2 regions of the Variovorax sp. 54 genome follow, and region 2 is predicted to be linked to the other one. Evidence: predicted binding sites of a transcription regulator. Region 2 holds the regulator's gene; the other holds the start of a gene.

Region 1 (4,479 bases), 2.6 Mb from region 2:
CGCAGCAGGCTGATCAGCGGGTTGAACATGCGCGAGAGGAACTCGAAGCGCCCGATGGCAAAGCCGGCCGGAATGCCGACCGCCGCCGCGAGCCCGAAGCCCAGCGCCACGCGCTGCAGCGATGACAGCACGTTCCAGCCCACGCCCTGGTCGTTCGGGCCCTTGCTGTAGAACGGGTCGCTGAACACCGTGAGCGCCTGCTGCCAGGTGGCGAGTGGCGTGGGGAAACCGGTGGTGCTCTTCATGGCCACGATCTCCCAGACCAGCACCAGCAGGCCGAAGCCCAGGAACGGCGGGAGCACGCGCATCCAGAAGGCGCGCAGGTCGAGGGGCGTGCGTGGCTTCTTCTCTTTCTCCGCGCGGGGGAGCGGGGCGGCCTTGGCGTGGGCCGCACCCTCACCCCGGCCCTCTCCCGCATGCGGGAGAGGGAGGGATGCGTTCAGGGGCGAGTGAAAGACAGCGCTGACCATGGTGTGTTTCTCCTCAGACATGCAACTTGAACGAGTCCGCGTACTTCTTCGGGTCCTTGCCGTCCCAGACGGTGCCGTCGAAGAGCTTGCTGCTGCGCATCGTGTCCTTGGGCACGGGCGTCTGCGTGGCGGCGGCGGCCTGCTTGTAGATGTCGATGCGGTTGATCTCGGTGGCCACCTTCAGGTAGTCGGGGTGCTCCTTCAGCAGGCCCCAGCGCTTGTGCTGCGTGAGGAACCACATGCCGTCCGACAGGTACGGGAAGTTCACGGCGCCGCCGTTGTAGAACTTCATGTGGTTGGGGTCGTCCCAGCTCTTGCCCAGGCCGTTGGTGTAGCGGCCCAGGATGCGCTGGTTGATGGCGTCCACGCTGGTGTTGACGTAGCTCTTGTCGGCGATGGTTTCGGCCATCTTGTTCTTGTTCTGCAGGCCGGTGTCGATCCACTTGCTGGCCTCGAGGATCGCGGCGGTCACGGCGCGTGCGGTGTTCGGGTACTTCTTGGTGAACTCCGCGGTGCAGCCGAGCACCTTCTCGGGGTGGTCCTTCCAGATGTCCTGCGTGGTGATGGCCGTGATGCCGATGCCGTCCATGATGGCGCGCTGGCCCCAGGGCTCGCCCACGCAGTAGCCGTCCATGTTGCCCACGCGCATGTTGGCCACCATCTGCGGGGGCGGCACGGTGATGTTCTTCACGTCCTTGAACGGATCGATGCCGGCCGAGGCGAGCCAGTAGTACAGCCACATGGCGTGCGTGCCGGTGGGGAAGGTCTGGGCGAAGGTGTATTCGCGCTTCTCGGTGGCGATGAGTTTGGCGAGCGAGGCGGCATCGACCGCACCCTTGTCGGCCAGCTTCTTCGACAGCGTGATGGCCTGGCCGTTGTTGTTCAGGGTCATGAGCACGGCCATGTCCTTCTTGGGGCCGCTCAGGCCCAGGTGCATGCCGTAGACGAGGCCGTAGAGCACGTGCGCCATGTCGAGGTCGCCGTTGGAGAGCTTGTCGCGCACGCCGGCCCAGCTGGCTTCCTTGCTGGGCACGATCTTCACGCCGTACTTCTTGTCGATGCCCAGCACCGAGGCCATCACCACGCTGGCGCAGTCGGTCAGCGGGATGAAGCCGATCTTCACTTCTTCCTTTTCCGGCTTGTCCGATCCCTGGGCCCAGACAGCGGCGCGCAATGCGGGGTCGATGCCCACGGCGCCGAGGGCGGCGGCTTGCAGCACGCGGCGCCGGCTCAGTTTGGTTTTCAGCAGCAGATCGGACATGGGCGGGGCTCCAGAAGTGAAAGACAAAAACGAAAAGGCGTCCGCACCGCGCAGGGGCTGCTCGTGAACGAGCCCGTGCGGGATGGGGACGCCTTTGTCCGGTTCGGTGGGCCGCACCCGCCGTTGGGTGCAACCTGCCTTGAGACCTTGCGGTCCGTGAGAAGGTCTACGCAAGCGACGTGCCAGCCTGACCTGGCAGTGTTTTGCTATGGAAAGGGGAGCTGATGCCGCCCGTGGGGCAAGGAGAAGGTCCGATCCGGCCCGGAAACTTCGGCGACGCACAACTGTTGTGCGCTGCACCAATCCAAGCGGCCCGGGTCAGCGCCGCGGTGCAGGTTCGAGCGGCAGGTAGTCGGCCATGGCCAGCATCGACTCGGCCACGTCGACGAGGCGGCGCTTCTGGTTCATGGCGGTCTGGCGCAGCATCTTGTGCGCCTCGGCCTCGCTCAGGCGCCGGTGCGCCATCAGCAGGCCCTTGGCGCGCTCGACGATCTTGCGTTCGTTGAGCGAGGCACGCACGGTGTCGAGTTCGTCGCTCATGGCCTGCAGGCGCTGCGACTGCTCCTGGACCATGTCGAGCACCGAGCGTTCGAGGTGGCGCCCGAGCTGCGCGGGCGTGGCGTCCTGTGCTTGAGCATCGTCGAAGAACAGCGCGCCGCCGGCCTGCGGGGCCAGCGTGCCGAGCAGCTGCCGGTAGGCGGCCAGCTCGCTGCGCGCCTGCGCGGTCTTGTGGTCGCACAGCGCGCGCAGGTCGGCCGAGAGGCGGTTCTCGACCGTCTGCATGGCGTCGATGCGCCGGGTGCAGCAGTCGAACCAGGCCTGGCTCAGCAGCGCGTCGGCCGGCACCGACGTGGCGCCCTTGCGGCGCAGGCGTTCGAGTTCGGCCAGCACGGCGTCGGACTGGCTGTCGTGCCAGAGGGTGCGCACCGCGTCGCCCGAGAAATCGGTGAACACCTGGAAGCAGCGCTCCTGCGACTCGATGAGGTGCCGCCACTGCTGGCGCTGCGCCTCGTCGCCGCGGCCCAGCGCGAGCGCTGCGGCGCCGAAGGCACGCTCCTGGCCCGCGAACTCCTTGCCCTGCATGAAGTTGAACATCGCCACCAGCAGGCGCGAGATCTCGGGGTCGGTGGCGCCGTCGGCCGCCTCGAACACCACGGCCAGCAGGCCGGCCACCAGCTTGGCGAAGGCGGCCACGGCCTGTGCCGGCTGGAGCTCGAGCGCGTCGATGCGCTGGCGCAGCGCGGGCAGGGCGTCCAGGCCGGGCAGCACCCAGGCGATGCGGCTGAACAGGCGCGCACCGTGGCCGGCACCCACCACGCGGTGGTGCTCGGCCTCGAGCCGGTCGAAGCCGGCGCGCACCTGCTGCTCGAGCGCAAGGCATTCGGCGATCTGCGGACCGCGCTGGTCGGCGAAGCGCCCGCCGTGCGAGGCCAGGAACACGTTCGACATGCCGCGCTCGCGCTGCAGCGCATGCACGAGCCGCCCGATCGCACCGACCAGTTCGCTGGTGCGCGCGAGCTGGTCCAGCGCGTCGATCTCGCATCGGCGCGCGGCGATCAGGAAGCTCAGGCCGGAAGTCATTCGTGGGGGAGTGGGTGGAGCGCACGTCACTCGTGCAACTTCCGTGCCTCGCTTGCCCCTTCGCGGGCGCCGCCGACGGGCGGCCCCTACACTCGGCGCCATGCTCTTGTTGGGAATCGAATCATCCTGCGACGAGACCGGCGTGGCGCTGGTCGAGTCGCACGGCGACGCGCTGCCGCTGCTGCGTTCGCACGCGCTGCACAGCCAGATCGCCATGCACCAGGCCTACGGCGGCGTGGTGCCCGAGCTGGCCAGCCGCGACCACATCCGCCGCGTGCTGCCGCTCACCGAAGCCGTCATGGCCGAGGCCGGGCGCTCGCTCGCCGAGATCGACGTGGTGGCCTATACGCGTGGCCCGGGCCTGGCCGGCGCGCTGCTCGTGGGCGCGGGCGTGGCCTGCGCGCTCGGCGTGGCGCTGGGCAAGCCGGTGCTGGGCGTGCATCACCTCGAAGGGCACCTGCTGTCGCCGTTCCTGAGCGCCGACCCGCCCGAATTTCCGTTCGTGGCGCTGCTGGTGTCGGGCGGCCACACGCAGCTGATGCGGGTCGACGGCGTGGGCCGCTACGAACTGCTCGGCGAAACCATCGACGACGCGGCCGGCGAGGCCTTCGACAAGAGCGCCAAGCTCATGGGCCTGCCGTACCCCGGCGGCCCCTGGCTCGCGAAGCTGGCCGAAGAGGGCGATGCCGCGGCCTTCAAGCTGCCGCGCCCGCTGCTGCACAGCGGCGATCTCGACTTTTCGTTTGCCGGCCTGAAGACGGCCGTGCTCACGCAGGCCAAGAAGCTCGGCGACCAGCTCGACGTGCGCAAGGCCGACCTGGCCGCGTCCACGCAGGCGGCCATCGTCGAGGTGCTGTTGAAGAAGTCGCTCGCGGCGCTCGACCAGACCGGCCTGAAGAGGCTGGTGGTGGCGGGCGGCGTGGGGGCCAACAAGAACCTGCGCGAGCAGCTGAACGCGGCGTGTGCGAAGCGCAAGGTGCGCGTGCACTACCCCGAGCTGCACCTGTGCACCGACAACGGCGCCATGATCGCCATGGCCGCGGCGATGCGGTTGCAGTCGGGCCTGTCGCAGGCCTCCGAGCGTTATGCCTTCGACGTCAAGCCGCGATGGCCGATGGCATCGCTGATGACGCCCGAGGCGCCACAGCCGGAAACCGCATAGCCGGC
Region 2 (4,479 bases):
ACCAAGGACGGCTCGGTGCAGATCGACGGCAGCGGCACCGGCGGCAAGGTCGACATCACGATGGACATCAGCTCCATCAACACCGGCGTCGACCTGCTCAACCGCCACGTGCAGAGCAAGGACTTCTTCAACGTGGCCGAATTCCCCACCGGCCGCTTCGTGGCCGAGCGCATCGACATCAGCGGCGACAAGGTGACCGACGTGCCCGGCACGCTCACGCTCATGGGCCAGACCAAGCCGGTGACGCTGAAGGCCGTGCGCTTCAACTGCTACCTGAACCCGCTCATCAACCGCCAGGTCTGCGGCGGCGACTTCGAGGCCACCGTGCAGCGCAGCGACTGGGGCATCACCTGGGGCCTGAACTTCGGCTTCGAGAACAAGGTGAAGCTGCTGGTGCAGGTCGAGGCCGTGAACGTGCAGCAATGACGGCGACGCCAGGAGCCGCTCGATGATGGACACCTCCCTTTCCCTGCTCGGCATCGCCGGCGCCATGACCGTCGGCGCGATGAGCCCGGGCCCGAGTTTCGTGATGGTGGCGCGCACCGCCGTGGCCTCGCGCAGCGACGGGTTGGCGGCGGCCCTGGGCATGGGCGCCGGCGGGCTGGCGTTCTCCATCGCGGCGCTGGCCGGGCTGCAGGCGGCGTTCCTCGCGGTGCCGGGGCTGTACCTCGCGATCAAGGCCTTCGGCGGCGCCTACCTGATCTACCTGGGCTTTCGCATCTGGCGCGGCGCGCGCCAGCCGCTCGCGATCACGCCCGATACGGACGCCTCGCCGCGCGGCCAGGGCCGCAGCGGACGCACCTTCCTGCTCGGCCTGGCCACGCAGGTCAGCAACCCGAAGACGGCGGTGGTGTACGCGAGCATCTTCGCGGCCTTTTTGCCGCGCGAGGTGCCATTGGTGCTGGCGCTCGCGGTGCCGGCCGTGATCTTCTGCATCGAGACGGGCTGGTACGCGATCGTTGCGCTGGCGCTGTCCTCGGCCGCGCCGCGTGCGGCCTACCTGCGCTACAAGACCTGGATCGACCGCGCCGCCGGCGGCGTGATGGGCCTGCTGGGCCTGCGGCTCGTGTGGTCGGCGGTGCGCGGCACCTAAGGAGCTACAGCAGGCTCTCCGGCGTGAGTGGCGACAGCAGCTCGAGCATGGTGCGGTCCCAGAAACCCGAGTCGGGTTCTTCGTGCAGCACGGTGGTCTTGCCGCCTTCCTCGCTGACCCACTCGATGCGCCGCGAGCCGCTCGCGCCCGCATCGCTGCCTTCGGCAAAACGCAGCCGGTAGGCGCCCTGCTGCTTGAGCACGTCGAGCAGCTTCAAGGTCTGCTGCGCCATCTCGGGACTGCGGATGAACAGGCCGATCTCGGTGTTGTGGACCTCGGAACGCGGATCGAAATTCATCGAGCCGACGAACAGGATGCGCTGGTCGATCACCGCCGACTTGGCGTGCAGCCGGCCCACCGACGTGCCGAACAAACCCAGCCGCACGCTGCGCCGCGTGCGCGCGGAACTCAGCTCGTACAGGTCGGCGCCCAGCGCGAGCATGTCGGCGCGGTAGCGGCGGTAGGCGGTGTGGACCAGCGGTTCGTCGGTGGCAGCAAGCGAGTTGGTGACCACGCTGATCTTCACGTTGCGCCCGCGGATCTCGCGCATCACCTCCAGCCCCGACGCACCGGGGATCAGGTAGGGCGAGACCAGCGTCACCTCGCTGCGCGCGCGGCGCATCTGCTCGACCACGTTGTAGCGCACGCTGTCCACGTCGAGCAGCGGCACGCCGCCATACGACGCGGTCTTGCCGATCACGCGGTCGGGCGAATCGGCGTAGGCCTCGGCGGTGGTCCAGATCAGGCCGAGCTTGCCGGCGTCGAGGTCGTCGGCCACGGGGCTGTAGCCGAGCAGGTCGTTGGGCGCGGGCTTGGGCGGCGGCGGCGTGGTGTCGGGGCCGGTGGCGACGTCGAAGCGGCGCTGCAGTTCTTCGCGCGGCAGGTCGGAGCGCACGACCGAGCCGATCGGGCGCACGTGCGGGCTGTTCCAGTACTGGTCGAACAGCACGCCCAGGCGCGGGATCAGCGCGCCCGTGACGAAGGTGTCGAGGTCGATGAAGTTCTGGCCCGAGGTGCGCCTGAAGTACTGGTTGCCGATGTTGCGCCCGCCCGCCACCGCCATCGCGCCGTCGGCGATGAAGAGCTTGTTGTGCATGCGGCGGTTGACGCGGCTGAAGTCGAACAGCGACGCGGTGAAGCGCTTGAGCAGGCTGCCGCGCCCGGCCGGGAACGGGTTGAACAGGCGCAGCTCCACGTTCGGCGTGGCGGCCAGACCGAGCAGCAGCTCGTCTTCGCCGGACGTGTACAGGTCGTCCATCAACAGGCGCACGCGCACGCCGCGCTGGGCGGCATCGCGCAGGGTGCGCAGCAGGTAGCGGCCGGTCTCGTCGTTCTCGATCTGGTAGTACTGCACGTCGAGCGTGCGCTGCGCGCGGCGCGCGAGCTGCAGCCGCGTGTCGAAGGCGAAGTCGCCGCCGGGCATGAGGCGAAAGCCGCTGAGGTCAGGGTCGGGCTGCGAGGCCAGCGCGATCTTGCCGAGCGCGGTGTCGGCCGAGACGGCGATGGCCTTGGTGGGTGCGCGCGGTGCTTCGTCGGGCAGCGTGGCGCAGCCGGTGAACAGCAACGCGGTTGCGATGACGAAAACCCAATGCCCACAGCGCGACAGCAGGCGATGGGTCATCGTGAGCTTTCTACAGGGCCTTGCGCAGGTTGGCGGGCGCGATGCGCAGCGCTTCGCGGTACTTGGCCACGGTGCGGCGCGCGCACTCGATGCCCTGCTCCTTCAGCATCTCGGAAATCTGGCTGTCGGACAGCGGCTTCTTGATGCTCTCGGAGCTCACGAACTGCTTGATCAGCGCGCGCACTGCCGTGCTCGACGCGTTGCCGCCGGTCTCGGTGCCCAGCGCCGAACCGAAGAAGTACTTGAGCTCGACCGTGCCGAAGGGCGTCGACATGTACTTGGCCGTGGTCACGCGCGAGATCGTCGATTCGTGCAGGCCCAGTTCGTCGGCGATCTCGCGCAGCACCAGCGGGCGCATCGCCAGCTCGCCGTGCACGAAGTAGCTCTTCTGCCGCTCGACGATCGCGTTGCTCACGCGCAGGATGGTGTCGAAGCGCTGCTGGATGTTCTTGATGAACCAGCGCGCCTCCTGCAGCCGCTGCGACAGCGCCTGGCTGCCCTCGCCCTTGTGCGACTTGAGCGCGCCGGCGTAGATGTCGTGCACGCGCAGGCGCGGCATCACCTCGGGGTTCAGCATGACGCGGAACTTGATGTTGGTGCCGCGGCCCGTCTTGGTGACGATCACGTCGGGCACGACGATGTTGCGCTCGACGTCGACAAAACGGCGGCCCGGCTTGGGCTCCAGGCGCGCAATGATCTGCAGCGCCGAGCGCACCAGCTCTTCGTTGGTGCGCGTGAGCGTGGCCAGGCGCTTGAAGTCGCGCCGCGCGAGCAGCTCCATCGGCTGCTTGCAGATCGCGATGGCGGTCTTGCGCACGAGCGCTTCGGCCTCGGTCTCGTCTTCGTTCGCGAGCGCCTTCAGCTGGATGCTCAGGCATTCGCCGAGGTCGCGCGCGCCCACACCGGCCGGCTCCAGGCTCTGCAGCAGGCCGAGCGCCACCTGGAAGTGGTGCACCAGGTCGTCGAACTGGTCGTTGTCATCGCCCGCCAGGCCCGAGGCCAATGCAGGCAGCGAGTCTTCGAGGTAGCCGTCGTCGTTGAGCGATTCGATCAAAAAGCGCAGCGCGGCGCAGTCGTTTTCGTTGAGCCGCAGGGTCAGCGCCTGGCGGTGCAGGAACGATTGCAGCGACTCCTGGCTGCGCGCGAGTTCGGTGGCGTCGGCACGCTCGTCGTCGCCCAGGTTGTTCTGGCGTGCGGGTGCGTCGCTGCCCCACTCGCTGTCGTCGGGCGCCATCTCGACGGTGCCGTCGCCCTCCCAGTCGGGCTCGCGCTCGGTGATCTCGGCGGCGGGGCCGTCGGAGTCGGGCGTGGACGTGGTCTCGCTCGAAGTGGTCGTCGCGCTGGGGGTCGGCGCCGGGGCGAAATCGCCCTCGCCGGTGTCACCACCGTCGTCGCGTGGCACGGGCGTGTCGACAGCATCGAGCCCGAACTCCTCGCGCGCGGCTTCTTCCGCGGTGCGTTCGAGGAACGGGTTCTCGTCCAGCATCTGCTCCACCTCCTGGCTCAGTTCGAGCGTGGAGAGTTGGAGCAGGCGAATGGACTGCTGCAGCTGTGGCGTGAGCGCCAGATGCTGCGAGACGCGAAGGGACAGCCCTTGCTTCATGAGGACGCGCCCCTCCCTTACATGCGGAAGTGCTCGCCCAGGTACACCCTGCGTACCTCGGCGTTGTCGACGATCTCCGAGGGTGTGCCTTGTGCCAGCACGTGCCCGTCGCTGATGATGAACGCGTGATCGCAGATGCCCAGCGTTTCACGCACGTTGTGG

The links. The regulator sigma-54, encoded in region 2, starts transcription at its own class of promoters, with help from an activator protein. The targets are predictions, from matches to a motif close to TGGCANGNAANCTGCTTT.
Region 1: the regulator sigma-54 is predicted to act here: its motif matches at 3,344-3,361, upstream of CLU95_RS05200 (nitrate regulatory protein).

Annotation. Positions count from the first base shown of each region.
Region 1 is NZ_PEFF01000001.1:1,169,557-1,174,035, reverse strand. Features, by position in the region: gene ntrB (nitrate ABC transporter permease) at 1-470, opposite strand, end outside; gene CLU95_RS05205 (CmpA/NrtA family ABC transporter substrate-binding protein) at 484-1,731, opposite strand; gene CLU95_RS05200 (nitrate regulatory protein) at 2,050-3,312, opposite strand; gene tsaD (tRNA (adenosine(37)-N6)-threonylcarbamoyltransferase complex transferase subunit TsaD) at 3,413-4,474, shown strand; gene CLU95_RS05190 (alpha/beta hydrolase) at 4,410-4,479, opposite strand, start outside.
Region 2 is NZ_PEFF01000001.1:3,748,823-3,753,301, reverse strand. Features, by position in the region: gene CLU95_RS17420 (YceI family protein) at 1-426, shown strand, start outside; gene CLU95_RS17415 (LysE family translocator) at 449-1,093, shown strand; gene CLU95_RS17410 (phospholipase D family protein) at 1,098-2,714, opposite strand; gene rpoN (RNA polymerase factor sigma-54) at 2,725-4,317, opposite strand; gene lptB (LPS export ABC transporter ATP-binding protein) at 4,335-4,479, opposite strand, start outside.